Aromatoleum aromaticum EbN1: one gene and its partners. The protein of the gene in region 1 interacts with the protein of each later gene in a pairwise test. Links are inferred from orthologs where the notes say so. Each region holds a gene or a part of one and is shown on either strand. Other genes may lie near its edges. The genes, in order: accC, ribD and cysM.

Region 1 (8,822 bases):
CTGGTGGTCGTCAAGCCGCATCGCGCCAACATCTACGAACTCGATGACGATCTGGCGTCGGCGGTTTTCCGCACGGCGGCGCGGGTGGCGCGGGCGGTCAAGAAGGCGTATGGCTGCGAGGGCGTGACGCTGCTCCAGGCGAACGAGCCGGCCGGGGCGCAGACGGTGTTCCATTTCCACATCCACGTGCTGCCGCGCTGGGAAGGCGACGGGCTGGCGCTGGCGTGGCCGGCGAAGAATCCGCCGCGCGAGGCGCTCGAAGAGATGGCGGCGAAGCTGCGCGCGGTGATCTGAGCGTCCCGCTGTTCTGGCATGCGCCTGCGCCTGTGGGTCGGTCCGCGGGCGGGGGCGCAAGAGTTCTATAATGGCCGCCTTTTCCGTCCGGCAGGTGCGCCATGTCCATTCTCGTTTGCGGCTCCGTCGCCTACGACACGATCATGGTCTTTCATGATCGCTTCAAGAGCCACATTCTCCCCGAACAGATCCACATCCTGAACGTGTCGTTCCTCGTGCCCGACATGCGACGGGAGTTCGGCGGCTGCGCGGGCAACATCGCCTACAACCTCAAGCTGCTCGGCGCCGATCCGCTGATCATGGCGACGGTCGGCGACGACGCCGGAGCGTACCGGGAACGGCTGCGCGAGCTCGGGCTGTGCGACGATCACGTCACGCACGTGCCCGCCACATTCACCGCACAGGCTTTCATCACGACGGACCTGGACGACAACCAGATCACCGCGTTCCACCCGGGGGCGATGAACCATTCGCACCTGAACCGCGTGCAGGACGCTGCGGGCGTGAAGCTCGGCATCGTCTCGCCGGACGGGCGCGACGGCATGCTGAACCACGCGTCGCAGTTCGCCGAGGCGGGGATCCCGTTCGTGTTCGACCCGGGGCAGGGGATGCCGCTGTTTTCCGGCGGCGAGCTGCTGGAATGCCTGAAACTGGCTCGTTACTGCACGGTCAACGACTATGAGGCGAAGCTGCTGAGCGAGAAGACCGGGCGCACGCTCGCCGAGCTCGCCGAAGAGGTGGAAGCGCTGGTTGTGACGCTCGGGCCGGAAGGCTCGCAGATCTACGCGGAAGGCCGGTGCGTCGCGATTCCCTGTGTCGCGCCCGACCAGCTGGTCGATCCGACCGGCTGCGGCGACGCGTATCGCGCGGGGCTTCTTTACGGCATTGCGAACGGCTACGACTGGCAGCGGACGGGGCGGCTCGCGTCGGTGATGGGGGCGATCAAGATCGGGTACCGCGGCGGGCAGAACCATGCGCCCGCGCGCAACGACATTGCCGAACGGTATGCGGCAGCATTTGGAGAGGCGTTATGGTGAGCGGGATGAGAGTGAATCTGAATCGTAGTAAAACGCAACGGCTGGCGCTGGTCGCGGCTTTGGTCGCGGCGCTCGGTGTGACGGGTTGCGCGTCGGGACTCGGCGGGGGCGCGTACCAGCGCGGCGAGGCGCGGCGCACGATGGTCGTCCAGTACGGAACGGTCGAAGCGGTGCGGGCGGTGAAGCTCGAAGGCACGAAGACGCCGGTGGGGCCGGTTGCGGGTGCGGCGGTCGGCGGAATCGCAGGCAGCGGCGTCGGCGGCGGGCGGGGGCAGGCGATCGCGACGGTGATTGGCGCGGTGGCGGGCGGTCTGGCAGGTGCTGCGGTCGAGGAAGGTGCGACGCGCCAGGCGGGCGTCGAAGTCACCGTGCGGCTCGAGAACGGCCAGGTGCTCGCAGTGGTGCAGGAGGACGGCGGCGAGAACTTCCGCCTCGGCGAACGTGTTCGCCTGGTGCGGGACGCCGGCACGACGCGGGTCACGCGCTGACGCCATCGGTGGCGTCTTTTCGCTCCCGGGTCGGCAAGCCACTCGGGGCCCGGGAGGGGTTGCAGCCGAATGACACCCCCGTCTCATTCTTGCCCCGATCGCGCCCCCTCGTCCATCTGTCGCAGGTCATGATCGCTCAGCTTTATCGCATTACGCCGTCTTCGAAGCCGGCGTTATCCCGCAAGACTACGCCGGGCAACCAATGAAAATCCGGGTGAGGTCTGAACGGTTACGTTCAAACGACGAAGCGCGCACGAAGAAAGCACGGCCCCTGCCGAGAAACTGATGAGCGTGGTCATGTTCTAAAAATCGATTCCAGGTAGTCGGATGTCTGAATCCTGCTCGATGGCGCTGCGCGCGCGGGCGAGCATGTCGACGCTGAAGAATTTGAGACTGGCGGTGTCGAAGGGCAGCGCCGGCAGGTGGGTCTGCACCAGTGCTGCAACCATCACGGCTTGTGCACGGTCACGGCGCTTCTTGACCGGTTCGCGGTCCGGTTGCTGCGATAGCCAGGCCTTGTGCAGGGCGAAGGCGCGCGGGTCGGGGACGCGCATCATTACCGGTGCGCCATTGGCGGCGATGGCGACCACGTCCAGCTTTGGTGCATTGACGAGCCAGTGCAGGTTGGGGACTTCGACCGCGACGAGATCGTCGGCGCCGAAGGTGACGGCCTCCGTGATCTGCAAGTCGCGTTCGGGGATGATGAGATCGACCATGAAACCATTGCTGTTGGCAGCGCGAAAGCGGGTGTCCGGCAGCCTTTCGAAGCTGGCGTCGACCTTCTGCAGCAGGCCCAGCAGGCCGTCACCCTCCAGTTTGTCCGTCACGAGGGCAAGTCGTCGGCGCGGGTCGTAAAGGAGGTCCACATCGCCCGACGCCAGCAACTCCATCTGGCAGTGCACACCGGCCATGGCCTCGTAACCGTGAATCGCGTGTGTGCCGACCACGCAGAAATCCCGCGCCACATTCGAGGCTGCCAGTGCCAGCAATACCTCGCCGACGATGGTCGGCAGCCGGCCCAGCCGGGCGGCCTTGTTTAACCGGGCCTGTTCCTTCATGCGTCGCGACAACTGCTGCAAACGCGCATCGGCGCGCGCCTTGCCTTCGGTAAACGCGGCAAAGGTGGCTTCTGTTTCGGTGTTGCGTGGGCCGAGCGACTTGCCATTGCCGCGTGCGTCGTGTCGTCGCACGAGGTATTGCCGCCCTTTCGACGACACCCAGCGCATGCCGTAGCGATAGGAGCGGGCGTGCCTGAGCGCTTCGATCCACGTACGGTAAAGTTGGTCGGATTCGACCATGAAGAGCTGTTGCTGATGATCAAGCGCCTTCATGAGCGTTTTCCTGTAAAAGTGTAAAAATCAAAATAGCAGGAAAACTGCTGGAAAAACAATGGAATCAATATCTGATTGATACGTTTTTAATATTAAAAACATATCAAGTCGAGTGCCGTGGTGAAGAACCGGCCGTGGCTGTCGCCGCGTGGCAAGCGCCCGGCGCCTGTAGCACGGGTGTTTCTTCTCACGCCACCTTTCGCTCAAACAGCCTCTTGGCCACTGCCATGCCGCGCGCACTCCTTGCCCAGCGGCTTCAACCGAAGATCACCAGTCCCCAGACTATCGCGAGATTGACCAGCGCGAGCAGCACCGCCGCGCTGCCGATGTCTTTCGCTCGCTTGGCCAGCAGGTGATGCTCCAGCGAGACGCGATCGACGGTCGCTTCGATCGCGGAGTTGACGAGTTCGACGATCAGCAGCAGCAGCACGCTGCCGACGAGCAGTGCCTTGCCCGCACCGCCGGTCGGCATGAAGAGCGCGAGCGGGATCAGCACTGCGGCAAGCAGGCATTCCTGGCGAAACGCGTCTTCATGCTCGAATGCGGCGCGCAGGCCGGCGAACGAGTAGCGAAAGGCGTTCCAGATCCGCATCAGGCCGGTCTTGCCTTTGAACGGGCTTTTGCGGGTGTCCGGGGAGAGATGTTGCATCGGGATTCCAGGTTGTCGAAGACGGGCTCGGCAGCCGCTCGAGCGCGTGCGGTCAGGCCGGTTCACGGATAGAAAGCATAGACCCGGTAACCGGTGGCTTCGACGCCCGGTGCCTCGAACGGCAATTGCACGACGATGTCGCGTCCGGTGTCGAATTTTTGTTCGGCGCTTCCCTGTTCGAGGAAGCCGGCGGGGAGCCACTGCGCCGGCCCGAGCACGCGGCGCACGAGCGGCTGGTCCTGGACGTCGGTCAGCGTCAGTTCGAGATGCGGATACGCCTGAGGGTGAGGAGCGCGGTTGCGGATCGTCGCGTTCAGCACGAAGCGCGCGACGCGCCCCGGCTCCGACTGCAGTTCGGAAGCTTCGATGCTGATCGCACCGGCGAGGCGCGGCAGCGGGAGCGTGCATTTCAGGTGCGCGCACGCGGAGAGATAGGCGGGGCGCAACTGCGGCCACTTGCGGGTGATGTCGTCACGGAAGACAAAGGCGCTCTGCACCGCCAGCGTGCCAAGCAGCATGCCGACTCCCAGTCCGGACAGCCAGCGCCTGCCGGACGAAGCCGGCGGGCCGTAGGTCGCGTCGAGATGTTCGCGGTCGTGCGCCGCATCGGTTGCCCCCGCGCGGGAGGAAGCGGATGCGGTCGGCGGTTCGTCATCCTGGCGCTTCGGCAGTGCCGCGCTTGCGGGCGCAGCGGGGGCGCCGAGCGGTGTCGGCGCGATGCCGACGACGCGCGTGCGCCGGATCGGCGGCACGGGGTGACCTTCGGCCGCTGTGGCGTCCGTTGCGCTGGAAAAATGCCCGTCGCGTGGCACGACGGGTTCGCGGTGATCGCGTGCCTCGAACTCTGTTCGGTCATCAGCCCCCTGTCGTGTCACTTCCGGAGCCGAAGGCAGGTCGTCGAGGATGAAGAAGCGGTCGTCGCGCTCCGGAACCGATTCGACAGGGCGGGGCGCTGCGGCAGCGGGCGGTTGGGAAATTGCGGGTGGGGTGGGTGCCGATACGGCGGGCGCGACGTGCAGCACGCGATCGAGCGCATTGAACGACGCATAGCAGCGTCCGCAGCGCACTTCGCCGCGATGCGCGCGCAGTTGCTCGGGCTGCACCCGGAATACCGTCTGGCAGGCCGGGCAGCGCGCGAACATCACTGGCTCCCGGTTTGTCGCGGAGAGCCGCCTTCGAGCCGCGCCCAGCCTTCATGTACCGCACCGACGCGCAACGGCAGGAACGGCGCGTATGCCGCGATCACCTGTTCGGTCTGGGTTTCGAGCACGCCGGACAGCGCGATTCTGCCGCCGGGAGCGACCCGGGCGGCGAGCAGCGGCGCCAGCACGCACAGCGGATTCGTCAGGATGTTGGCGACGACGACGTCGAAGCGCGCGTCGAGTGGCTGGCGGGAGTGCTGCAGCCGCAGCGCGACGTGGTTGCGCGCGGCGTTATCGTGCGCGGCGTCGAGCGCCTTGTCGTCGATGTCGATGCCGAGCACGTCGCCCGCCCCGAGGCGCACTGCCGCGATGCCGAGAATGCCCGAGCCGCAGCCGTAGTCGAGCACGCTGTCGCCCGGCTGCACCGCGTCGCACAGCCACTCCAGGCACAGGCGCGTCGTCGGATGCGAGCCGGTGCCGAAAGCCATGCCGGGATCGAGCTCGATGTTGATCGCCGCCGGGTCGGGCGCGGCGTGCCACGACGGCACGATCCACATCCGATCGGTGACGCGGATCGGCTCGAACTGGCTTTGGGTGAGCTGCACCCAGTTCTGCTCGGCGATCTCTTCGAGCGTGAAAGGCGGCACCGCATCGAAGCCGGCGTCGGCAGCCGCGCGGGCGAGGGCGACGGTGAGGTCGGCGTCGGCATCGAACAGCGCGATTACGCGGCTGTGATCCCACAGCCCGACCGGATGATGCCCGGGTTCGCCGAACTGCGGCTTCTCGGCGTCGGTGCCGGCGTCGGCGTCCTCGATGCTGATCGACAGCGCGCCGGCGTCCATCAGCGCCTCGGACAGCGCTTCGGCCTTGTGCGCTTCGGCCTGCAAAGTTACCGAGATCCACATGATGTACGCGTCCGCGGCCTGCTCAGGCAAGATTCTTGACTTCGTTGCGTTCGGCGAGCTTGTGCTCCAGGTAATGGATGCTCGTGCCGCCCTCGACGAAACGTGCATCGAGCATCAGCTCCTGGTGCAGCGGCACGTTCGTCTTGATGCCTTCGACCGCCATTTCCGACAGCGCGATCCGCATCCGTCGGATCGCCTGTTCGCGCGTGTCGCCGAACGCGATCAGCTTGCCGATCATCGAATCGTAATGCGACGGGATCGTGTAGCCGTTATAGACGTGCGAATCGACGCGAATGCCAGGTCCGCCCGGCGTGTGCCAGTTCGTGATCTTTCCCGGGCAGGGCGTGAATTTGAACGGATCCTCGGCGTTGATGCGACACTCGATCGCGTGGCCGTGGAATTCGACGTGACGCTGGCGGAACCACAGCTTTTCGCCGGTCGCGATGCGGATCTGCGCCTGCACGATGTCGATGCCGGTGATCATCTCGGTGACGGGATGCTCGACCTGCACGCGCGTGTTCATCTCGATGAAGTAGAACTCGTCGTTCTCGTAGAGGAACTCGAACGTGCCCGCGCCGCGGTAACCGATCGTGCGGCAGGCTTCGGCGCAGCGCTCGCCGACTTTCGCGATGGCCTTGCGATCGATGCCCGGCGCAGGAGCTTCCTCGATGACTTTCTGGTGGCGGCGCTGCATCGAGCAGTCGCGTTCGCCGAGATAGACCGCGTTGCCATGTTCGTCGGCGAGCACCTGGATCTCGATGTGACGCGGGTTCTCGAGGAATTTTTCCATATAGACGATCGGGTTGCCGAACGCCGCCTCGGCTTCGGCACGGGTCGTCGCGACCGCGTTGAGCAGCGCCGCCTCGGTGTGGACGACCCGCATCCCGCGACCGCCGCCGCCGCCGGCCGCCTTGATGATGACAGGGTAGCCGACGGTGCGGGCGATCTTGACGATCTCCTTCGGTTCCTCGGGCAGCGCGCCTTCCGAACCCGGCACGCACGGCACTCCGGCGGCCTTCATCGCATCCTTGGCGCTGACCTTGTCGCCCATCAGCCGGATCGTGTCGGAGCGCGGGCCGATGAAGACGAAGCCGGACTGCTCGACGCGTTCGGCGAAGTCGGCGTTCTCGGACAGGAAACCGTAGCCCGGATGGATGGCTTCGGCGTCGGTGACTTCGGCTGCCGAAATGATCGCGGGGACGTTCAGGTAGCTCAGCGCCGATTGCGCCGGACCGATGCACACCGACTCGTCGGCGAGCTTGACGTACTTCGCTTCGGTGTCCGCGACCGAGTGCACCGCAACGGTGCGGATACCCAGCTCGCGGCACGCGCGCAGCACGCGCAGCGCGATTTCGCCGCGGTTGGCAATCAGGATCTTTTCAAACATGGGGTGCCTCCGCGGCGAAATCGCGCTCGGACGCTGCGCGTACCGCGCGATTTGGCTGCGCCGCTGCGCCGCCTGCCGGCGGCTGGTCACCACGGTTGGCGATCAGTATCTTTTCGAACATGAGGGCGTTCAGGCGATGATGAAGAGCGGCTGGCCGTATTCGACCGGCTGGGCGTTTTCGACGAGGACCGCCTTCACCGTCCCGGTGAACTCGGATTCGATTTCGTTCATCAGCTTCATCGCTTCGATGATGCACAGGCGGTCGCCGATGGCGACGGCCTGGCCGACGTCGACGAGGGGTTTCGCACCCGGCGCCGAGGCGCGATAGAACGTGCCGACCATCGGCGATTTCACGATCATGCCTTCGGGTGCGTCATCGACCGGCGGGGTCAGCACGATCGCCGGAGCCGGGGCAGCCGCAAATTGCGGCACGCTCGCCGGCATCTGCGCGAGGTAGTTCGAAACGGGGGCGGTGCTGTGTTTGGCGATACGGACTTTCTCTTCGCCCTCGGTGACTTCCAGTTCGGAAATGCCCGACTCCTGGACGAGGTCGATCAACTTCTTCAGCTTGCGCAGATCCATGCTGTTCTCCGAGCGGGGCGCCGCCGCACGGGGCGCCCGGGGGTTTGTGTCAGGGTTTCCGCAGCTGCGACAGCGCGTATTCGAGCGCCGCGAGGTAGCCGTACGGCCCCAGTCCGCAGATCACGCCGGCTGCACAGTCGGAAAAATAGGAGTGATGCCGGAAAGTGTCCCGGGCATGAATGTTGGAAAGATGCACTTCGACGTACGGGATCGCGACCGCGAGGAGGGCGTCGCGCAGCGCGACGCTGGTATGAGCGTAAGCGGCCGGATTGAGGATGATGAAGCTGATCTCTTCCAACGGCGATGCCTGTACCCGGTCGATCAGCTGGCCTTCGTGGTTGCTCTGAAACGACTCGACCAGGACGCCTTCGGCGCGTCCGCGGGCTTCCATCGCGGAGTGGATGTCGGCAAGCGTCGTGTGGCCGTAGACGTCAGGCTCCCGGGTGCCGAGAAGGTTGAGGTTCGGTCCGTGCAGGACCAGGATCCGGGGCTGCGGCGGGGGCGCGGCATCTGGGTTTTTACTGCGTTTTTGGCGCGTCATGCCGGCAAGTTTGCCGCAATTAGGCGCATTTTGTCCAGTGCCACGCGGCGCGCTCCGGTGAATTACTGGTCGAGGAGTGCGCGGATTTTGCCTTCTAGTTCACTACGATTCAAGGTGCCGAGCTTGATGTGCGCGATCTTTCCGGCACGATCGAAAATGATCGTGTAAGGCAGCGCCTGCACGGCATTTCCGAGCGCCCTCGTCAGCTCCAGCGTTTGCGGCGTGCCGATCAGGAGTGGATACGGGACGTCATGCTCTTCGCGGAACTTTCGCACGCTCTCGGCCTTGTCGATGCCGAGGCCGACGAACTGGACCGGGGAATCGGCGAAGCCGCGGCTGACCGCGGCAAAGTCCGGAATCTCCGTCAGGCACGGCGGGCACCACGTCGCCCAGAAGTTGACCACCAGCACGCGGCCGCGCCATTGCTGCAGTGCCTGCAGCTCGCCGCTCGAATCAGGCAGCGTCA
Region 2 (10,479 bases), 260 kb from region 1 along the record:
AGTGCAGATCAGGCGACTAGTATAAAATACCGCGGCCCGATTAAGGGCGAGTCCGGTGTCTTTGTGTTGCGCCGGGCGCTCTCGAGCCGGTCTCGTCCCGTCGTCCGATACGTCAGCTTCACAACTTCAATCACTTTTTCCCGAGCGTTCATGTACAAAATCGTTCTGCTTCGCCATGGCGAGTCTACCTGGAACAAGGACAACCGCTTCACCGGCTGGACCGACGTCGATCTCACCGAGAAAGGTGTCGAGGAGGCCCGGGGAGCTGGCCACTTGCTGAAGCGAGAGGGCTACACTTTCGACCTGGCCTACACGTCGGTACTCAAGCGTGCCAACAAGACGCTGAACATCGTCCTCGAGGAACTCGACTCGCTGTGGCTGCCGGTGGAGCATTCGTGGCGCCTGAACGAACGGCATTACGGCGACTTGCAGGGGCTCAACAAGGCCGAGACCGCAGCGAAATTCGGCGACGACCAGGTGCTCGTGTGGCGCCGTTCATATGACACGCCGCCGCCGCCGCTGCCGGAGGGCGACGAACGGCTCACCAGCGGCGACCCGCGCTATGCTTCGCTGCCGCGCGCGCAGTTCCCGCGCACCGAATGCCTCAAGGATACGGTGGCGCGCTTCGTGCCGTACTGGGAGACGGTGATCGTGCCGAACATCCTGGCCGGTCGCCGCATCCTGATCGCGGCCCACGGCAACAGCCTGCGCGCGCTGATCAAGTATCTCGACAACATCTCGGACAGCGAAATCGTCGGCCTGAACATCCCGACCGCGCAGCCGCTCGTCTATGAGCTGGACGCGAATCTGCGCCCGATCAGGAGCTACTACCTCGCGGATGCCGACACGATCCGCGCGGCCGAGGCTGCAGTGGCGGGACAGGGCAAGGCGAAGGGCTGAAAGTCGCCCGAGAATGATGGTCCGGCTCGGGTTGCGGTCTCTTGTCCCTGCGCTGGCGCTGGCGCTCCTGCTGGGCGCTGCCGCGCAGGCGAGCGAGCCGGCCGAGGTCGTGCAGAAGCGTTCCGACCTCGAAGAGGTGAAACGCCGCATCGCGGATCTGCGCAAGGAAATTGCCGATACCGAGGAAACCCGCTCGAGCGCTGCCGCCGAACTCGCCGCGGCGGAACGGGCGGTTTCGCAGGTGCAGCGCCGGCTGCACGCGCTCGCCGCGGAGCGGGCGACGACCGAGAAGTCGCTTGCGATCCTCGAGGCCGAGCAGGAAGCGGTGGAAGCCCGGATTGCGGGGCGGCAGGCGGAACTGGGCGAGTGGCTGCGCCGGCACTATGTCCATGGCGCGGGCGGCGGGGTCGCGCCGTTCCTGTCGACCCGCGACGCGAATCAGTTCGCCCGCGACGCTCATTATCTCGAACACCTCGGCAGGGCCCGCCTGGCGCTGATTGAGTCGCTGCGCGGGGATCTGCGGCAGAAAGCCGAGCTCGGCGAGTCGATTGCCGGGCGGCGCGACCGCCTCGTGGCGCTCGAAGCGCAACAGCGCGCTCAGCATGCGACGCTCGAATCGATGCAGGCCAGGCGCAAGCAGGCCCTCGACGGGATATCCCGGCAACTGCTCAGCCAGCGCAAGGAAGAGGAAACGCTGCACCAGGATCAGCAGCGGCTCGGTCGCCTGGTGGCGGTCCTCGCCAAGCGGGCGGCGGAACGGGAAGCTGCGCGTATCGCGACGGCTGCCCGCGCGCGCGAAGCTGCGGCCCGCGCGGCAGCAAAGGCGGCGGCGGAGAGGCGGGCGGACGCGGCGGGAGCGGTGCGCTCGACGCCGCGCTCCCGCTCGGAAGCGGTCGTCGGTGAAGTCCGCCAGGCCGCGGGAGCGACGCCGACGGGCGTGAGCTTTGCGCAGTTGCGCGGCAAGATGCGATTTCCGGTCCGTGGCGAACTGGTTGGACGTTTCGGTGCTCCAAGGGCGGAAGGTGGCACGACGTGGCGGGGCGTTTTCATACGCGCCTCCGGCGGTGCGGAGGTGCGGGCAGTGGCGGGGGGCGAGATCGTGTTCTCCGACTGGCTGCGCGGCTACGGCAACCTCATCATCGTCGACCACGGCAGTGACTATCTGTCGATATACGGCAACAACGATGCCTTGCTGAAACAGCTTGGCGACGTAATTGCCGGAGGGGAACCGATCGCCAGCGTTGGGGCGAGCGGAGGCGCCTCCGAATCGGGTTTATACTTTGAGATCCGCTACCGCGGGCAGCCGGTCGATCCCCTGCAGTGGGTGCGGCTCAATTAGCTTTTCCGGGATTCCCGGCGTTTTTTCCTCGATGGAGTAGTCATGCGTAACAAGCTTCAGAAAGCGGGTTTGATCATGACCGGCGTGTTCGCCGGGGTGCTGATCAGTCTCAATTTCCCCGCCAGTGCCGACAAAGTTTCAGCTGCCCCGCTGCCGGTCGAGGAGCTGCGCGCATTTGCCGACGTGTTCAACGCGATCAAGCAGGGCTACGTCGAACCCGTCGAGGACAAGAAACTCATCAACCACGCGATCAGCGGCATGCTGAGCGGGCTCGATCCCCACTCCGCGTACCTCGACGTGGAAGCGTACAAGGAGCTGCAGGTCGGCACGCACGGCGAGTTCGGCGGGCTCGGCATCGAAGTTGGCATGGAAGACGGGTTCGTCAAGGTCATTTCGCCGATCGAGGATACGCCCGCGTTCCGCTCCGGCGTCAAGGCCGGCGACCTGATCGTCAAGCTCGACGAAACGCCGGTCAAGGGCATGACGCTCAGCGACGCGGTCAAGCGGATGCGCGGCAAGCCGAAGACCGACATCACGCTGACCATCGTGCGCAAGGGCGAGGACCGCCCGGTGGTGGTGACGCTGACGCGCGAAGTGATCAAGGTGCAGAGCGTCAAGTCGAAGATGGTCGAGCCCGGCTATGGTTACCTGCGCGTCGCGCAGTTCCAGGAAAACACTTCGCAAGCCGTCGCCGAGCACCTTGCCAAGCTCGCCAAGGAAGGAGACATGAAAGGCCTGGTGCTCGACCTGCGCAACGATCCGGGTGGCTTGCTGCACGGCGCCGTCGGCGTCGCTTCGGCGTTCCTGCCGGCGAATGCGCTGGTGGTGTCGACGGACGGACGGACCGATGACGCGAAGCGTGAATATCGCGCGCGGGCGGACGACTACCTGCGCGGCAGCCGTGAGGATTTCCTCAAGGACTTGCCGGCGGGCGCGCGGACGCTCCCGATGGTCGTGCTCGTCAATGCCGGTTCGGCCTCGGCTTCCGAAATCGTAGCAGGCGCGTTGCAGGACCACCGACGCGCGGTCGTGATGGGAACGCAGACGTTCGGCAAGGGCTCGGTCCAGACGATCCTGCCGCTCAACAGCAACACCGCGATCAAGCTGACGACAGCCAGGTACTACACGCCGAGCGGCCGCTCGATCCAGGCGAAAGGCATCGAGCCCGACATCATCGTCGAGGAAACGGCAAACGGCTCCTCGCGTCGCCTGCGCGAGGCCGACCTGGAGCGTCACCTCGGCAATGACCGCGATCCCGAGGCAGAGCCGAAGAAGGCCGACGAACCGAAAGCGGGCGACCAGTCGCCTGCCGACGACGAGGCCGAAGCGCTGCCGCGTCCGGAACTCGCGAGCAAGGACGACTACCAGCTGAACCAGGCGATCAACCTTCTCAAGGGGCTGCAGATCGTCCAGAATAAGAAGGAATAAAAGCGCAATAAGGAGAGGTGATGCGTCGGGAGACTGCCTACAAGCTGGCCGGCAGGCATCATGACCACCCGGTTGCCGGAACCGGGCTGGAGAAGCAGCGGGAAATCCGTTTCGCATCCCTGCCCCCCGGCCAGGTCGCGCAGGCGATGCGCTCGCTGCAGATGTTCAAGGGGTTGCGGGTTTCGTCCGGTGAACATCCGCTGTCGCTGGTGGTCTCCTATTCGGTGCTCGAGTTTTCGCTCGAAATGGTCGAGAGCGCGTTGTCCGAGGCCGGTTTTCACCTCGACGGCGCGCTTTACTGGCGGCTGGTGCGGACTTTCGTTTATTTTTGCGAGGAAACGCAGCGGCACAATCTCGGCTCGCCTGAGCGGCTGATCAAGAAATCGAACGAAGTCTACGTGACGGCGTATGACCATCACCTCCACGGCGACCACGACGACACACCGCTGGAATTCCGTGAATACAAGTAGGCCGGGTTCCCCAGGTTCCTTCCCCAGGCCCTTTCCTTTTCCATGCCGGCGCTTCCGCCTCTCCCGGGTTTTTCTCTCCGATGAATGACGACCAGCTTTTGCGCTACAGCCGGCATATCCTGCTGCCCGAAATCGGCGTCGAGGGGCAGGAGGCGATTCTCGCGTCGCGAGTGCTGGTGATCGGGGCCGGAGGGCTCGGCTCGCCGGCGGCGATGTATCTTGCCGCAGCCGGAGTCGGGACCGTGGTGCTGTGCGATGGGGATACCGTCGATCTGACGAATCTGCAGCGCCAGATCCTGCACACCGCCGAAGGGGTGGGACGCCTGAAGGTCGAGTCGGGGCGCGACACGCTGCTCCGGCTCAACCCGCAGGCGCGGATCGAGCCGCTCGCGGTGCGCCTCGATGGAGCTGCGCTCGACGAACAGGTCGCTGCGGCGGACCTGGTGCTCGACTGTTCCGACAATTTCGCCACCCGGCACGCGATCAATCGTGCCTGCGTCCGCTTTCGCAAGCCGCTCGTCTCGGGCGCGGCGATCCGCTTCGACGGGCAGGTTTCAGTCTTCGACCTGCGCCAATCCGACAGCCCCTGCTACCATTGCCTGTTTCCCGAAGGCCAGGATGTGGACGAAGTGCGTTGCGCCGTGATGGGCGTGTTCGCACCGCTCACCGGCATCATCGGTGCGACGCAAGCGGCCGAGGCGCTGAAGCTTCTGATCGGCTGCGGCACTTCGCTCGACGGCCGCCTGCTGCTGCTCGACGGCCTCGCGATGGAATGGCGCAGCGTCCTGCTCGGTCGCGATCCGGCCTGTGAAGTGTGCGCCGGCCGGGATGACTGAGTTCCCGGGCGACCCGCTTCAGGTTCCGGCTTTCAGTGGACGAGCGAGCACGCGAAGATCTCCGCCGATGAAGCGGACGTCGCGCCATTGCAGCCGTATCGCGCGGTCGAGTTGCACGAGTTCAGGCAGGTTGAACAGTCCCTGGGCGGCGTCGCCGACCAGCATTGGCGCGACGTAGAGCAACAGTTCGTCGACGCAGTTCTCGCGCAGCAACGAACCGTTGAGCTTGAGTCCCGCTTCGACATGCACTTCGTTGATGCCGCGGTCACCGAGTTCGCGCATCAGGCTCGGCAGATCGACTTTCCCCCGGCCATTCGGCAGCACGACGACTTCGGCACCGAGTGCCGCCAGCGCCGCGCTTTTCTCGCAGTCCTCGATGGCAGTAGCGATCAGGCAGCCCCCTCCCTGCAGCAGTTTCGCCGACAGGGGGATGTCGAGCCGCGCGTCGACGAGCACCCGCAGCGGCTGGCGCTCGCACGGCACCGCTCGCACGGTAAGCTGCGGATCGTCCTCCCGCACGGTGCCGATGCCGGTGAGCACCGCGCACGCGCGCGCGCGCCAGCGATGTCCGTCGCGCCGCGCCGCGTCCGCGGTGATCCACTGGCTGACGCCATTGTTCAGCGCGGTCTTGCCGTCGAGGGTGCTCGCGGTTTTCAGCCGCACCCACGGGCGTCCCCGTGTCATGCGGGACACGAAGCCGATATTGAGTTCGTGCGCGTCGCTCGCGAGCAGGCCCGTGGTGACGGCGAGGCCCGCCGCGCGAAGGCGGCCCACTCCGGTGCCGGCGACGAGCGGATTCGGATCTTCCATCGCCGCGACGACGCGCGTGACGCCGGCGGCGATCAGCGCGTCGGCACACGGGGGAGTGCGCCCGTGATGGGTGCAGGGTTCGAGCGTCACGTAGGCGGTCGCGCCGCGCGCCGTGTCGCCGGCGGCGCGCAGCGCGATGACTTCGGCGTGCGGTTCGCCGGCGCGCCGATGCCAGCCTTCGCCGACAATGCTGCCTTCCTTCATCAGGACGCAGCCGACCCGCGGGTTCGGCGTCGTTGTCTCGAGTCCGCGCTCGGCCAGTTGCAGTGCGCGGGCCATCGCGACATGGTCAGCTTCGGAATAGGTCATTCTCGGAGGTCGGTTCCGGGGGTTCTGCGGGACGATTGCGTTTGGGGCGCGCCTTGACTTCGCGAATCACCTCAGCGAACTCGTCGACGTCGGCGAAGTTGCGATAAACCGAGGCAAAACGGATGTAGGCGACCTTGTCGAGCTTCTTGAGTTCACGCATGACGAGTTCGCCGACTTTCTCGCTCGGCACTTCCTGTTCGCCGAGAGCCAGCAGTTTCGCCTCGATGCGGTCGACCGCCGCGTCCAGCGCTTCGAGCGTGACCGGGCGCTTGCGCAACGCGAGTTTCATGCTGCCGGCAAGCTTGTCGTGCTCGAACTCGCTGCGGTTGCCATTGCGTTTGACGATGTGCGGCATCTTCAGGTCGATGCGCTCGTACGTCGTGAAGCGCTTGTCGCACTTCGGACACCGTCGCCGGCGGCGAACCACTTCGCCGCCTTCGTTCTCACGCGTGTCGGCGACCTGGGTGTTCGGGTCGCCACAGAAAGGGCACTTCACGATCGGCGCCGGGACACTGCGGCGCCGGTCCGAACAGCCGGCGAAAAGCCGCTGTCATGCGCCGGCACGTGCTCGCGGCCCAGGCGCAATCGCCTACTTTCCATACACCGGGTGACGGGCGCACAGTTCGGCGACCTTGGCCTGCACATTCGCGAGGACTGCCTCGTCCTGCGGTGCGTCGAGGACGTCGGCGATCAGGTGCGCGACCTGCTCGGCTTCGATCTCGGTGAAGCCGCGCGTCGTCATCGCCGGCGAGCCGATGCGGATGCCGGAGGTGACGAAAGGCTTTTCGGGATCCTTCGGAATCGAGTTCTTGTTCACCGTGATATGCGCCGAGCCGAGCACTGCTTCGGCCGCTTTGCCGGTGATGTTTTTCGAGCGCAGGTCGACGAGGAAGACGTGGCTTTCGGTGCGGCCCGAGATGATGCGCAGGCCGCGCTCTTCGCCGAGCACACGGGCCATGACTCGCGCATTCGCGATGACCTGTTCCTGGTAATCACGGAACTGCGGCGTCAGCGCTTCCTTGAAAGCGACCGCCTTCGCGGCGATGACATGCATCAGCGGGCCGCCCTGCAAGCCCGGAAAGATCGCCGAGTTGATGGCTTTCTCGTGTTCGGCCTTCATCAGGATGATGCCGCCGCGCGGGCCGCGCAGCGTCTTGTGCGTTGTCGAGGTCACGACGTCGGCGTGCGGCACCGGGTTGGGGTAGTAGCCGGCGGCGATCAGGCCGGCGTAGTGCGCCATGTCGACCCAGAAGATCGCGCCGATTTCCTTCGCGATTTTCGCGAAGCGTTCGAAGTCGATGCGCAGCGAATAGGCGGAGGCGCCGGCGATGATGATGCGCGGCTTGTGCTCGCGCGCGAGCCGTTCCATCGCGTCGTAGTCGATCTCTTCCTTTTCGTCAAGACCGTAGGCCACGACGTTGAACCACTTGCCCGACATGTTCAGCGGCATGCCATGCGTGAGGTGACCGCCTTCGGCGAGGCTCATCCCCATGATCGTGTCGCCGGGCTTCGCGAAGGCCATCAGCACCGCCTGGTTCGCCTGCGAGCCGGAGTTCGGCTGGACGTTGGCGGCTTCCGCGCCGAACAGCTTCTTGATGCGGTCGATTGCGATCTGCTCGGCGACATCGACGTGCTCGCAGCCACCGTAGTAGCGCTTGCCCGGGTAGCCTTCAGCGTACTTGTTCGTCAGCTGGGAGCCCTGCGCTTCCATCACGGCGTGGGAAACGTAGTTTTCCGAAGCGATGAGTTCGATGTGGTCTTCCTGGCGGCGGTTTTCGGCCTGGATGGCGGTCCACAGTTCGGGGTCGACCTTGGCGAGGGTGTCTTGCGCAGAGAACATGAGACGGACTCGAAGCGATTGGTTTTAAAAGCGGATATTAGCACGCACCGCAAGCGGCCATGGTGGGGCAAGCGTTCGCCCGCAGCGGCGCGGACATCTCTTGCAGACGCGTGTGCCGAACGTGACGTCAGGTGTTCGGCAGTTCGTCGCGGGCGGCTGCCAGGTGAGCCTGATCGGCCCACGCGAGAAGGTGCCAGCGGCGGCCGTCGAACTCGATCCAGTTGAGCGCGGCGTTCGGAATCGTGAAGTCGCGCGGCGCGTCGAGCGCCTTGCCCGCCGCAAGGCGATGGGCGATGTCGAGCACGCCGCCGTGCGTGACGACCAGCGCCTGCCGGCCTGCATGACGGACGACGATACGTTCGAGGGCGCGGTGGACGCGCGCCGCGAAAGCGCGGAGGCTCTCGCCGTCGCCGCAAAAGGCGAAGTCGGGGTCGCGGGCGTGGAAGCGCGCGTAGTCCTGCGGGAACCGCTCGCGGGCTTCGTCGTAGGTGAGGCCCTGGAATACCCCGTAGTGCCGTTCGCGCAGTTCGGGTTCGAGCGTCGCCTCGAACCCGAGCGTGCGGCCCGCCGCCGCCGCGGTTTGCTGCGCGCGACGCAGGTCGCTGCAGTAGAGCGCGGTGAAGCGGTGTCCGGCGAGGCTTGCGGCAGTCGCTTCGGCCTGGATGTGACCGATTTCATTGAGCGGCACGTCCAGGTGTCCCTGCAGACGTCTTTCCGCGTTCCACGCGGTCTCGCCGTGTCGGACCAGGCATAGCCGCGTCGGAGTCGTCATTTCCATGCGTCGCCGCCCCCGTTGTCGCCCCAGCCGCCGGCACCGCCCGGTGGTTGCTGGATCTGGATGGTGTCGAGATCGATCTTGACGGCGTCATCGAGACCGCCGGTCACCAGCTGCGGGAAGCCGATGATGAGGCCCACCATGATCAGCTGGATGATGACGAACGCAATCGATCCGCGATAGATGTCGCCGGTCTTGACGCCCTCGATGCGCTTGCCGGTGACGCGATCGGGGTACGAGGCGACCGGCGCGACGCTGCGCAGGTAGAACAGCGCGAAGCCGAACGGCGGCGTCAGGAACGAGGTCTGCAGGTTGATCGCGATGATCACGCCGAACCAGATCAGGTCGATGCCCATGTTTTCGGCGACAGGTCCGAGCAGCGGCAGCAGGATGAACGCGATCTCGAAGAAGTCGATGAAGCAACCGAGGAAGAAGATCACCGTGTTGACAAACAGCAGGAAGCCGAGCTGCCCGCCGGGTAGCCGGTCGAACAGGTGTTCGACCCAGATCTGGCCGTCGACCGCGGTGAACACAAAGCTGAAGATCGTCGACCCGACGAGGATGAAGAGTACGAAGATCGACAGCCGCGAGGTCGCTTCGAGCGCCTGAAGCAGCGTCCTGAAATCGAGCCGGCGACGCGACACTGCCATCGCCAGCGCGCCGACTGCCCCCATCGCGCCGCCTTCGGTCGGCGTCGCGACCCCGAGGAAGATCGTGCCGAGCACGAGGAAGATCAGCGTCAGCGGCGGGATCAGCACGAAGGTCACGCGTTCGGCGATGCGCGACAGCAGGCCGAGCCGGAAGATGCGGTTCAGGACGGCGAGAAGCAGCGCCAAGAGGGTGCCGAAAGTCATCGCGACGACGATTGTTTCGTCGAGAGCCGGCTGCGGCACCGGCTGGCCCTCCATGAAGCTCAGGACTTCGCCATAGTACTTGCCCAGCGCGACTGAAATGCCGGTGACCAGGACGAGCAGGACGCCGAGCGAGGGCATGCCGGAACTGCCGTTGGGCTCCCGGTAGGTGAGCGCCTCGGGCGGCAGGGCGGGCACCATTTTGGGCTTGAAGATCGCCAGCCCGACGATGAACAGTGCGTAGAGCCCGACGAGCATCAGCGCCGGGATCATCGCCCCCTTGTACATGTCGCCGACGCTGCGGCCAAGCTGGTCGGCCATGACGATCAGCACCAGCGACGGCGGAATCGCCTGCGCGAGTGTGCCGGAGGCGGTGATGACTCCGGCCGCGACCGGGCGGCTGTAACCGTAGCGCAGCATGATCGGCAGCGAAATCAGGCCCATCGAGATCACCGACGCGGCGACGACGCCAGTCGTCGCCGCGAGCAGCGCGCCGACGAAGATCACCGCGAAGGCGAGGCCGCCGCGGATCGGGCCGAACACCTGTCCGACCGTCTCGAGCAGATCCTCGGCCATGCCGCTTCGTTCGAGGATCAGGCCCATCAGCGTGAAGAACGGGATCGCCAGCAGCGTGTCGTTCTGCATGATGCCGAACACCCGCAGCGGCAGCGCCTGGAACAGGGCGGCGGGAATCAGGCCGAGTTCGAGGCCGACGAAGCCGAAGAACAGCCCGCAAGCCGAAAGGGAAAATGCGACCGGGAAGCCGGAAAGCAGGAAGAAGATGATGACCCCGAACATGATCGGGGCGATGTTGGCGGAGACGAATTCAATCATTTTTGGGACTCGCCGGCAGCGTTGGCCTCGGAGGTGTCGCCGACGGCGGCGTGGATGTGGTTCTTCGTTTCGTCATGTCCGGCGGTG
Region 3 (10,304 bases), 350 kb from region 1 along the record:
GGGTCGCGGAGTTGGCCACGGGGATGGCGACCACCCGCCTGGTGTATGTAGCCGACCGCGAAGCGGATCTGATGGAAATGATGCTGCGCGCCCAGACGCTGGGCACGCCGGCCGACTGGCTGGTGCGGGCCAAGCACAACCGTTGCTTGCCAGAGGGCGCGAAGCTGTGGTCGCACACCTGCGCAGGCGAGCCGCTGGGCGAGATCGTGTTCACGATGGGCTCGCGCCACGGCCAGAAGGCGCGCGAGGTGCGCCAGCAACTGTGGGCCCGACGGGTCAGCCTGCCTGCGGGCAAGGCGGGCACGGTATCGGCCACCTGCATCGTGGCGCGCGAGATCGGCGCGCCGGCCGGCACCAAGCCCGTGGAGTGGCGCCTGCTCACCAACCGGGAAGCTGCGACGGCTGCCGACGTGGTCGAGCTGATCGACTGGTATCGGGCGCGCTGGGAGATCGAGACTTTCTTTCACGTGCTCAAGAACGGCTGTCGGATCGAAGCGCTGCAACTGTCCGCCATCGAGCGCCTGGAGCGCGCGCTGGCGTTGTTCATGGTCGTCGCCTGGCGCATCGCGCATCTGATGCGCACCGGCCGAACCTGCCCCGAGCTGGATGCCACGCTCTTCTTCGACCCCGACGAGATCCGCGGCGCGTATCTGCTCACGAAGAAGAAACCGCCCGCCACCCCGCCCACCATCAACGAAGTGCTGCGCCTGATCGCCACCCTCGGCGGCTTCCTGGCGCGCAAGGGCGACGGCGAGCCGGGTGTGAAGACCATCTGGCTGGGCTTGCAGCGCGTCATGGATGCCGCCGCCACCATACAGGCGCTACGCGATGAGGCGGCCTGAGTTGTGTATAACGACATGCGCTGAGCCCCGTTCCGGAACGATTGCCGATATAAGCTTATGTCGCCCCGCGGGTTTGCGCGGACGGGCTCCACGCTTACTATCGGCTCATCGAAATCAGACCGGAACACAGGGATATGGACTACAAGACGCTGGAAGACTACGTTGGCCACACGCCGCTGGTGCGCCTCAAGCGCATCGGCGCGGGTCGCAACAACGTCATTCTCGCGAAGCTCGAAGGCAACAACCCGGCCGGATCGGTAAAGGACCGGCCGGCGCTGTCGATGATCGTGCAGGCGGAAGCGCGCGGCGAGATCCGCCCCGGCGATACGCTGATCGAGGCGACCAGCGGAAATACCGGGATTGCGCTGGCGATGGCTGCGGCGATGCGCGGTTACCAGATGATCCTCGTGATGCCGGAAAACCAGAGCGTCGAGCGGCGCCAGACCATGCGGGCATTCGGCGCCGAGCTCGTCCTGACTCCGCGCGACGGCGGCATGGAAATGGCCCGGGACGTCGCGGAGCGGATGCGCGATGAAGGCCGGGGCATCATCCTTGACCAGTTCGCGAATCCGGACAATCCGCTCTCTCATTATGAAGCCACTGGTCCGGAAATCTGGGAGCAGACGGACGGCCGGATCACGCACTTCGTCAGCAGCATGGGCACGACCGGGACGATCATGGGCTGCTCGCGCTTTTTGAAGGAAAGAAATCCGGCAGTCCGGATTATCGGCTGCCAGCCCGACGAGGGCTCGCAGATCCCGGGCATCCGCAAGTGGCCCGAAGCCTATCTGCCGAAGATCTACGAAAAACCGCGGGTCGATGCGCTCGAAAACGTGAGCCAGGCCGACGCCGAGGAGATGACACGGCGCCTGGCGCGCGAGGAAGGCATTTTTGCCGGAATATCCTCCGGCGGCGCGATGCACGTCGCCGTCCGCATTGCTGCCGAACTGGAAAATGCAGTGATCGTGTCCATCATCTGCGATCGTGGCGACCGGTACCTGTCGACCGGCGTGTTTCCGGGCTGAGCTCCGTTCCGGCCGACGCATGATGCGTCTGGCTTTTCTGCTTTTGCTCCTGGCGTGGTCAGGATTTGCCGGAGCGCGGACCCTGCAACTCGACCTGGGTCGCCTCACGCATCCTGTTTTCGTCATTGACGGCCTGCACGTTCGGCTGGGCGACGAAGGCGAGGCCGCTGAACTGGCGATCGAACGCTTCGCGATCGGCAAGCGCGACTGGCAGGGTATCACCATCCGTTGCCCGGCCTTTCGCCTCGAACGTGTGGTCCGCTGCCGCAGAGGCCTGTTGACCGTCCCGGGCCTGTTCGAGCGTGCGGCCATCGACCTGCACTTCGACACCCGGAACAAGAGCGGCAAACTCAATCTGCGCATATCCGGTCGCGAAACGATCGACATTGTGATGCGTCCGGATGGCCGAATCGTCGCGTCGCTTGCAGGGCTTGCGGTCGCACGTCTGGGGAAGCTTCTCGATCTGGCAAGCTGGAATATGGCGGGGCGCCTCGCTGGTCGCATCGAATATTCTCCGACACGCGGCGGCGCCCGCATCCAGGTGTCGGGCAAGCTCGAAAGTGGCCGATTTTCGCAGGCGGATGGGCTGCGGGCGGCGGAAGGGCTGGGCCTCGATATCGATCTGCGGGCGCGGCGCGGGCTTGCCGGGTGGGATTGGCAGGGGCGTATGGCTTGGAACGCCGGCGAAGCGTATCTGCATCCGCTATACCTCGTGGCCGGACCGGTCATCGAGGCAGCGGGGCGGCTCGAAGCGGATGTGCTCACGGTGGCACGCGCGCGGCTCGAACTCGAAGGCGTGCGCACGATCGCCGCAACCGCCGAAATCGGCCTGCAACCCGTGGCCGTGAGAAGCCTGGCGTTTTCGCTCGCCGACGCTGATCTCGCGGTGGTCGGTCCGCGCTATCTCGCTCCAGCGTTTGCGCCGGCCGCAACGGATCGGCTGCACTTCTCGGGTCACGTCAGCGCCGCAGCGACAGTCGAAGAGGGGGTGCCGACCACGGTGGATCTTGCGTTCGACGAGGCCGGCTTCAGCCTCAGTGACAAGGAACTGAGTTTCGGTCCGCTGACCGGGGTGGTGCCCTGGCGCGCGGAAGCTCGCACCGAAGCGCGACTGGCGGTCGCTGGCGGTCGCTGGCAAAAGCTCGGGCTGGGCGCCTTCGAACTTGTCGCGCAACTCGACGGGCAACGCGTCGACGTCGGCCGCGTCGCGATCCCGGTGCTCGACGGAGCGCTGGTCCTCGAGCGGCTGGCGCTCGTGCGCGATGCGACGGGCTGGCATGGCAGGGGTGCCGCTGTCGTCGAGCCGATATCGATGGCGCTGCTCGCCGAGGCGGCCGGCCTGCCGGCGATGTCCGGCGTGCTGAGCGCGTCACTGCCGGGGTTGCGCGTCGCGCCGGGCGAAATCTCGCTCGACGGCGCTCTGGTTATTTCGGTGTTCGGCGGCTACCTGCAGGCGACGCGCCTGCAATTGTTCGAACCGTTCGGCGTCGCATCGCATCTTTACGCGGACGTCCAGGCGCGCCACCTCGACCTCGGACAATTGACCGAAGCCTTCTCGTTCGGCAGCGTGTCCGGTTTTGTCGACGCGGACGTCCTCGGGCTGGAACTCGCGGGCTGGCAGCCGGTGCGCTTCGATGCACGCGTCGTCAGCAGCCCCGGAAGCTATCCGCGACGGATCAGCCAGCGTGCGGTGCAGAACATCAGCGCGCTCGGCGGGCCCGGCGCGGTGGCCGCGCTGCAGCGTGGGCTGCTCGGCGTGTTCGAGACGTTCGGCTACCGCGAGATCGGCATCTCCTGCGTCCTGCGCAACGGCGTATGCCGCATGGGCGGCCTCGATGATCCTGGGGCGCCCGGTGACGGCTACTACATCGTGCGTGGCGGCGGCGTCCCTGCGTTGAATGTCATCGGCTACAATCGGCGCGTCGATTGGAACGAGCTGATCGATCGTCTGCAGCGGGTCATCGCGTCGAACGCGCCCCCCGTCATCCAGTAGCAGTCGGAATTCGCGGCTTCGCCGCAACACGCCCGACTCGCCGCGGGCAGGAACAGGAGGCCGGATGATTGGATTCCCCAGAGTCGCTGTGCTCGGCGCCGTGGTGGCGACCGCCAGCGCCTGCGTGACGATCAATATCTATTTTCCCGCTGCGGCCGCGGAAAAAGCCGCCGATCGCATCATCGAGGACGTCTGGCAGCTCGGCGAAGGCGAGACGCCGACAATCCGACCGCAGCCGGACGGGGAGACGAAATGAATGCGATGACGAAGACGATGATGAAATGGCGCGGCTGGATCGCCGTGTTGCTGCTCGGCTTTGCCGGACTGGTGCTCGCGCAGGGGAACATCGAAATCGACACGCCGGCGATCGCGGCGCTCAAGCAGTCGATGCAGCAGCGTCATGCGAAGCTCGCGCTGTTGTACGCGTCGGGTGCCGTCGGGCTGGCGGCCGACGGCAACGTTGCCCTGCGCGATGCCTCCGGCGTCCCGCTCGCGCAGCGCGGCCAGGCGAATGCGCTGGTCGCCGCTGAAAACGCCGATCGCGCCGCCCTCTATCGCGAAATTGCACGCGCCAACGGTCATCCCGAGTGGGAGGCGGAGGTGCGCGCCACGTTCGCGCGGCGCTGGATCGAGCGCGCCCGGCCGGGCTGGTGGATCCAGCGCGATGGCAGCTGGGTGCGCAAGTGATGCCGGTCCTCGTCTTCGATATCGAGACCGTCCCGGATGTCGAAGGCATCCGCGTCCTCAACGGTCTGCCCGACGATCTCGATGATTACGAAGTCGCCGAGTTCGCTTTCCAGCAGCGGCGGGCGGCCAATGGCAGCGACTTCCTCCAGCATCACCTGCAGCGCGTTGTGACGATTTCGTGCGTGCTGCGGGACGCCTCCCAGTTCCGGGTCTTCTCGCTGTCCGAACCGGACTGCACGGAAGGCGAGATCATCCAGCGCTTCTACGACGGCATCGAACGCTTCACGCCGCAGATCGTGTCATGGAATGGCGGGGGTTTCGACCTGCCGGTGCTGCATTACCGCGGCCTGAAACACGGCGTGTCGGCACCGCGGTACTGGGACCAGGGTGAAGGGGATTACCAGGATTCGCGCGATTTCAAGTGGAACAACTACATCGGCCGCTATCACAGCCGGCACCTCGACCTGATGGACCTGCTCGCGCTGTACCAGCCGCGTGCGAACGCACCGCTCGACGAGATGGCGAAGCTGATGGGGTTTCCCGGCAAGCTCGGCATGGACGGTTCCGCAGTGTGGTGCGCGTGGCAGGACGAGCGTGCCGCGGAAATCCGCGATTACTGTGAAACCGATGTCGTCAACACCTACTTGGTGTACCTGGGTTTTCAGCGCATGCGCGGCCGGCTCGATGCGGTGGCGCACGCCGCCGAACTCGCCGTCGTGCGCGAAGCCCTCGGGCGCATCGACGCGCCGCACTGGAAGCAGTTCCTTGCCGCGTGGCCTGAAGTCTGAACCTCAAGGAGATATGCTCATGTCGCTCATCGGGACCATCATCATCGGCTTCATCGTCGGACTCCTTGCACGCCTGCTGCATCCTGGCAAGGATGGCCTCGGGATCATCATGACGACGCTGCTTGGCATCGCGGGAGCGATGCTCGCGACGTACGGCGGACAGTTCCTCGGCCTGTACCGGCCGGGGGAGCCCTCCGGCTTCATCGGCGCGCTTGTCGGCGCGATCATCATTCTGTTCATCGTGACCCGCCTGCGCAAATGATCGGCGCAGAGGGCTGAAAAAAACGGCCAGCGTTGAGCTGGCCGTCTGCATCTCGCGGTCGTGGCGGCATTCGCCGCCATGCAACTCAGTACACGTCGTGCTGGGTGTTATAGATGTTGAAGTGCCCGGTCGGCGTGATCAGCTTCGGATCCTTGATCACGGTCTTCAGTTCGAGCGTCTTGTCGTCGACGACGACGATCGCGGACTCCTTGTCCTTCGCCGACCACACCGAGAACCACACCTCGTTGCCATCCTTGTTGTATTCCGGCTGCACGACCCGCTTCGCGCCGTCGTCCTTCAGCCCCGCCCACTCGGCGATCGGCAGCACCTTCGAACCCGCCTGCAGGTTGCTCAAGTCATATACCGCCACGGTCTGGCTGACCTTGGCTTCCGGATGCAGCGGATTGTCGACATAGAGATGCTTCGACTTCGGGTGGGTCTTGATGAACAACGACCCTCCGCCCTGGCTCTTCAATGTGTCGACCATTTTCCACGCGTACTGCTTGTGCTTCACGGGATCGGTGCCGATCAGCGCGATCGTGTCGTCACCCAGGTGACCGGTTGCCCACACCGGACCGTACTTCGGATGCGTGAAGTTTGCGCCTCGCCCCGGATGCGGGATCTTGCCGACGTCGACAAGGCCGGCGAGCTTGCCGTCCTTCGCATCGATCGCCGCGACCTTGTTCGACTGGTTCGCTGCGACCATGAAGTAGCGCTTCGACGCGTCCCAGCCGCCGTCGTGCAGGTAGGGGGCCGAACCGATCTCGGTCGTCTTCAGGTTCTGGATGTCGGAGTAGTCGACCATCAGCGTCTTGCCGGTTTCCTTGACGTTGACGACGAACTCCGGCTTGAAGTGCGATGCGACGATTGCGGCGACGCGCGGCTCGGGGTGGTATTCCTGCGTATCGACGGTGAGGCCGCGGGTCGAGACGATCTTCTGCGGCTCGAGCGTGTCGCCGTTCATGATGACGAACTGCGGCGGCCAGTACGCGCCGGCGATCGCGTATTTATCCTCGTAGCCCTTGTACTTCGAGGTGTCGACCGAGCGGGCCTCGAGGCCGATGCGGATCTCGGCGACGTTGTCAGGCTTCTCCATCCACAGGTCGATCATGTTGATCTTCGCGTCCCGCCCGATCACGAACAGGTAACGGCCGGATGCCGAGATGCGGGAGATGTGCACCGCGTAGCCGGTCTTGACGATGTTGATGATTTTCTTCGTGTCGCCGTCGATCAGCGCGATCTCGCCGGTGTCGCGCAGCGTCGTCGAGAAGATGTTCGAGATGTTGTAGTCGTTCATCTTCTTATTCGGCCGCTGCTCGGGCGGGACGATGACTTTCCACGTCTCCTTCATTTGCGCCATGCCGAACTCGGGCGGTTGTGGAGGCGACTGCTGGATGTAGCGCGCCATCAGGTCGACATCGTCGTCGCTGAGTTCGCCCGACGTTCCCCAGTTCGGCATCCCGGCGGGAGATCCGTACTTGATGAAGACCTTGAGGTATTCGCTGCCCTTGGGGAGCGTTATGTCGGGGGTCAGCGGCTTGCCGGTGGCGCCCTTGCGCAGTACGCCGTGGCAGCCGGCGCAGCGCTGGAAGTAGATATTCCGCGCCTTGTCGAATTCCACCTTGGTCATCTTGGGAGCGTCGGGATTGATGTCCTGGTACATCTCGACGTCGGCCAGCGGAGAACCGCCGGCTTGGTACTTCGCCTCCGCTTCGCCGACATGTTCCTCGGTATTTGCCTGCGCGTATGCCTGAGACATTGCCATCGGCAGGCTCGCAAGCAGGAATGCACCGGTGGTCCAGCTTCTTCTCTTGCTACTCATGGTCTATCTCCCGTCATAAAGATTTTACGCAACACGGCTGACAGCCGCAGAGATTGAGCTTCTAAAGCGCCGGAATCCTTAACCTTGATCAAATTGCGGTCTTTTCCCGGCGATGACCCAGGGCGGGCGCTCATGCCGTGAGGGCGAGTTCCCGGAATGTGCGATTGTCATGGGCGAGGGAGTGGAGCGACACCACCGAGCCGATCATGATCAGTGCGGGCGATTCGAGCTGGGCGTGGCGTGCGGTGGCGACAAGGCGGTCGATGCGATCAGCGACGATGACCTGCCGGTCCGTCGTGCCAGCGTGAATCACGGCCGCGGGCGTGTCGGCAGGCAGGCCGTGGGCCATCAACTGGTGGCAGATGATTTCGAGCGCCGCGAGCCCCATGTAGATCACGACCGTCTGTTTCGGTCGTGCAAGGGCAGGCCAATCGAGGTTGACCGTGTCGTCCTTGAGATGTCCGGTCGTGAAGATCACCGAGCGGGCGTGGTCGCGATGAGTCAGCGGGATTCCTGTACAGGCTGCGATCCCGCAAGCCGCCGTGATGCCGGGCACGATCTCGCATTCGATGCCGCAGGCCAGCAGTTCCTCCATCTCCTCGCCGCCGCGACCGAACATGAACGGGTCGCCGCCCTTTAGCCTGACTACGTTGGTGCCGGTGCGCGCGAGTTGGACGAGCAGGTGATTGATCTGATCCTGGGGAAGGGCGTGATGTCCCGCCTCCTTACCGGCGTAGATCATTCGCGCCGTGGGGTTGATCAGTTCGAGAATGCCGTCGCCGACGAGGTGGTCGTAGACTACTGCCTGTGCGCCGGCCAGCAGGCGTGCCGCTTTCAGCGTGAGGAGTTCCGGGTCGCCGGGACCGGCGCCGACGAGATACACCTTGCCAGCCCGCGCGACTCGCGTCGGAAGATCGCTACCCCTTACCGCTGGATCGAAGCCGCCGATATTCTTGCTCATTAGAGCTCTCCGCTTATGCCGCGAATATGTGCGCCGCGGCCGATTCGAATGGCGCGAACAGGACGTTCGGGTGTCGCCACTTTATCCCTACTTGTAACCCGGGAAATTAACCGATATCAAGGAGGAGCAGGCTATGTCGCCGCGATACTCGGACGATGGCTGAACGGATACAGGGCGGCCTCCCGTCCAGAATCGCAAACCTTTCCTCCGCGGACTGACGAGGACCCCGAGAATGTTCTGTCGAAGCATCTTGATCGCAGCTTTTCTTCCGGCGCTGGTTTTTCCGGTTCACGCCCAGGGCATTGCTCCCGACGACACACGACAGTCCGAGCTGGTCCATATGGTTCGCCAGGACTGTGGCTCATGTCACGGCCTGACCCTGCAGGGCGGCCTCGGTCCGGCCCTCACTCCGGCGGCGCTGCGGGGAAAACCTCCGGAGGGGCTGATCGCGACGATTGTCGATGGTCGGCCCGGTACGCCAATGCCGTCGTTTCGCGGCCTGGTCGATGAATCGGAGGCTGCCTGGGTCGTGGAACGGCTCGTCGAAGGCTTTCCCGCGGATGGTGGCCCGGCGTCCACCCAACAGACGGCGGGCACGCGGTGACGGCGCCTTCGCCAGTCTGCCCATCGGCACCCGAAAAAGAGAGACGCATGATGTCCGGAAGCAAAGTGAAGCGTGCAGCATTGACTGTCTCGGTGCTCCTGCTGTCGGCGTGCGCTTCCCAACAGCCGGTCGCCTTGCGTGGTACCGGCGATCTCGGCGTCGTCGTCGAGCGCGCGACCGGACAGTTGCAGGTCATCGAGACGACGCATCGTCGGGCGCTCGCGCAGGTTTCGGGCCTCGGCGACCTGTCCCATGCATCGGTGGTGTTTTCACGGGACAGTCGTTATGCCTACGTCTTCGGCCGCGATGGGGGCCTGACGAAGGTGGATCTTCTCACGGCGACGATCGCGAACCGCGTGGTACAGGCCGGCAACGCGATCGGCGGCGCGATTTCCCAGGACGGACGCATCCTCGTCGCGCAGAACTACGAACCGGGCGGAATCAAGGCTTTCGACGCGGACACCCTGGAACTGCTCGCCGATGTGCCGGCCACCTACGGTCTCGATGGCAAGCGCTCGAAAGTCGTCGGGTTGGCCGACCTGCCGGGCAACCGTTTCGTCTATTCGCTGTTCGACGCGAACGAGATCCGGGTCACCGACCTCTCCGATCCGCGGCATCCGAAGACCGAGCGTTACCCATCCGGCAAGCAACCGTACGATGCGCTGGTGACGCCCGACGGGCGCTACTACATCGCCGGGCTGTTCGGCGAGGACGGTCTGTCGATGCTCGACCTGTGGCATCCCGAACTGGGCGTGCGCACGATCCTGCCGGGCTACGGCCGGGGCGAGCAGGCATTGCCGGTGTACAAGATGCCGCATCTGCGCGGCTGGGCCGTTGCCGCGGGACGCGCATACCTGCCGGCGATCGGCCGTCACGAAGTCCTGGTCGTCGAACTCGGCAGCTGGAAGGAGGTTGGGCGGATTCCGGTCAAGAGCCAGCCGGTGTTCGTGATGGCGAGGCCCGACGGCCGCGAAGTGTGGGTCAATTTCGCCTTCCCCGACAACGGCTGGGTCCAGGTGATCGATACAGTCGGAAACAGCGTCGTCGATACGCTGCAGCCCGGCCGGGCGATTCTTCACATGGAGTTTGCACCGAAAGGCGAGGAGGTCTGGGTGTCTGCGCGTGACGACAACAAGGTCGTGATCTACGGCACCGCGAAGCGCGACAAGCGCGCCGAACTCCCCGCCGCCAGCCCGAGCGGCATTTTCTTCACCAGCCGCGCCTTCCGGACAGGTTTTTAGGACATGCCTTGCACGAGCGCCACGCAGATGTGCATCACGACGATGGCCGGGCCCGGAGCGGTTCATCAACCCCATACGG

Evidence for each region.
Region 2: the proteins of accC (region 1) and ribD interact in binary tests that used the Escherichia coli proteins (3 or more experiments, as listed by UniProt). The link is inferred for Aromatoleum aromaticum EbN1 from one-to-one orthologs.
Region 3: the proteins of accC (region 1) and cysM interact in binary tests that used the Escherichia coli proteins (3 or more experiments, as listed by UniProt). The link is inferred for Aromatoleum aromaticum EbN1 from one-to-one orthologs.

Annotation. Positions count from the first base shown.
Region 1 is NC_006513.1:873,629-882,450, reverse strand. What follows is about bases 5,052-8,004. They hold accC (acetyl-CoA carboxylase biotin carboxylase subunit), read right to left. Parts: upstream 7,234-8,004; coding sequence 5,869-7,233; downstream 5,052-5,868. Other genes in these bases: aroQ (type II 3-dehydroquinate dehydratase), read right to left, coding at 7,865-8,004; accB (acetyl-CoA carboxylase biotin carboxyl carrier protein), read right to left, coding at 7,363-7,815; prmA (50S ribosomal protein L11 methyltransferase), read right to left, coding at 5,052-5,846. Also shown: EBN1_RS04225 (HIT family protein), read left to right, coding at 1-294; EBN1_RS04220 (carbohydrate kinase family protein), read left to right, coding at 396-1,331; EBN1_RS04215 (outer membrane lipoprotein), read left to right, coding at 1,337-1,819; EBN1_RS04210 (nucleotidyltransferase family protein), read right to left, coding at 2,122-3,150; EBN1_RS04205 (diacylglycerol kinase), read right to left, coding at 3,407-3,799; EBN1_RS04200 (DUF3426 domain-containing protein), read right to left, coding at 3,862-4,941; more of prmA, read right to left, coding at 4,941-5,051; more of aroQ, read right to left, coding at 8,005-8,356; EBN1_RS04175 (TlpA family protein disulfide reductase), read right to left, coding at 8,419-8,822. UniProt on the Escherichia coli protein: This protein is a component of the acetyl coenzyme A carboxylase complex; first, biotin carboxylase catalyzes the carboxylation of the carrier protein and then the transcarboxylase transfers the carboxyl group to form malonyl-CoA.
Region 2 is NC_006513.1:607,585-618,063, reverse strand. The notes cover bases 4,043-7,009. They hold ribD (bifunctional diaminohydroxyphosphoribosylaminopyrimidine deaminase/5-amino-6-(5-phosphoribosylamino)uracil reductase RibD), read right to left. Parts: upstream 6,093-7,009; coding sequence 4,992-6,092; downstream 4,043-4,991. Other genes in these bases: glyA (serine hydroxymethyltransferase), read right to left, coding at 6,682-7,009; nrdR (transcriptional regulator NrdR), read right to left, coding at 6,073-6,588; EBN1_RS02855 (HesA/MoeB/ThiF family protein), read left to right, coding at 4,218-4,973; EBN1_RS02860 (hypothetical protein), read left to right, coding at 4,043-4,137. Outside these bases: gpmA (2,3-diphosphoglycerate-dependent phosphoglycerate mutase), read left to right, coding at 151-900; EBN1_RS02870 (murein hydrolase activator EnvC family protein), read left to right, coding at 914-2,239; EBN1_RS02865 (S41 family peptidase), read left to right, coding at 2,282-3,667; more of EBN1_RS02860, read left to right, coding at 3,688-4,042; more of glyA, read right to left, coding at 7,010-7,932; EBN1_RS02835 (histidine phosphatase family protein), read right to left, coding at 8,060-8,710; EBN1_RS02830 (TRAP transporter large permease), read right to left, coding at 8,701-10,392; EBN1_RS02825 (TRAP transporter small permease subunit), read right to left, coding at 10,389-10,479. UniProt on the Escherichia coli protein: Converts 2,5-diamino-6-(ribosylamino)-4(3h)-pyrimidinone 5'-phosphate into 5-amino-6-(ribosylamino)-2,4(1h,3h)-pyrimidinedione 5'-phosphate.
Region 3 is NC_006513.1:518,180-528,483, reverse strand. Bases 130-2,921 are described here. They hold cysM (cysteine synthase CysM), read left to right. Parts: upstream 130-976; coding sequence 977-1,867; downstream 1,868-2,921. Other genes in these bases: EBN1_RS02470 (translocation/assembly module TamB domain-containing protein), read left to right, coding at 1,887-2,921; EBN1_RS02480 (IS4-like element ISAzo5 family transposase), read left to right, coding at 130-842. Also shown: more of EBN1_RS02480, read left to right, coding at 1-129; more of EBN1_RS02470, read left to right, coding at 2,922-3,860; EBN1_RS02465 (hypothetical protein), read left to right, coding at 3,925-4,116; EBN1_RS02460 (YdbL family probable chaperone protein), read left to right, coding at 4,113-4,547; EBN1_RS02455 (3'-5' exonuclease), read left to right, coding at 4,547-5,335; EBN1_RS02450 (GlsB/YeaQ/YmgE family stress response membrane protein), read left to right, coding at 5,355-5,597; EBN1_RS02445 (nitrite reductase), read right to left, coding at 5,683-7,419; cobA (uroporphyrinogen-III C-methyltransferase), read right to left, coding at 7,550-8,380; EBN1_RS02435 (c-type cytochrome), read left to right, coding at 8,613-8,984; EBN1_RS02430 (cytochrome D1 domain-containing protein), read left to right, coding at 9,032-10,225; ahbB (siroheme decarboxylase subunit beta), read left to right, coding at 10,253-10,304. UniProt on the Escherichia coli protein: Two cysteine synthase enzymes are found. Both catalyze the same reaction. Cysteine synthase B can also use thiosulfate in place of sulfide to give cysteine thiosulfonate as a product.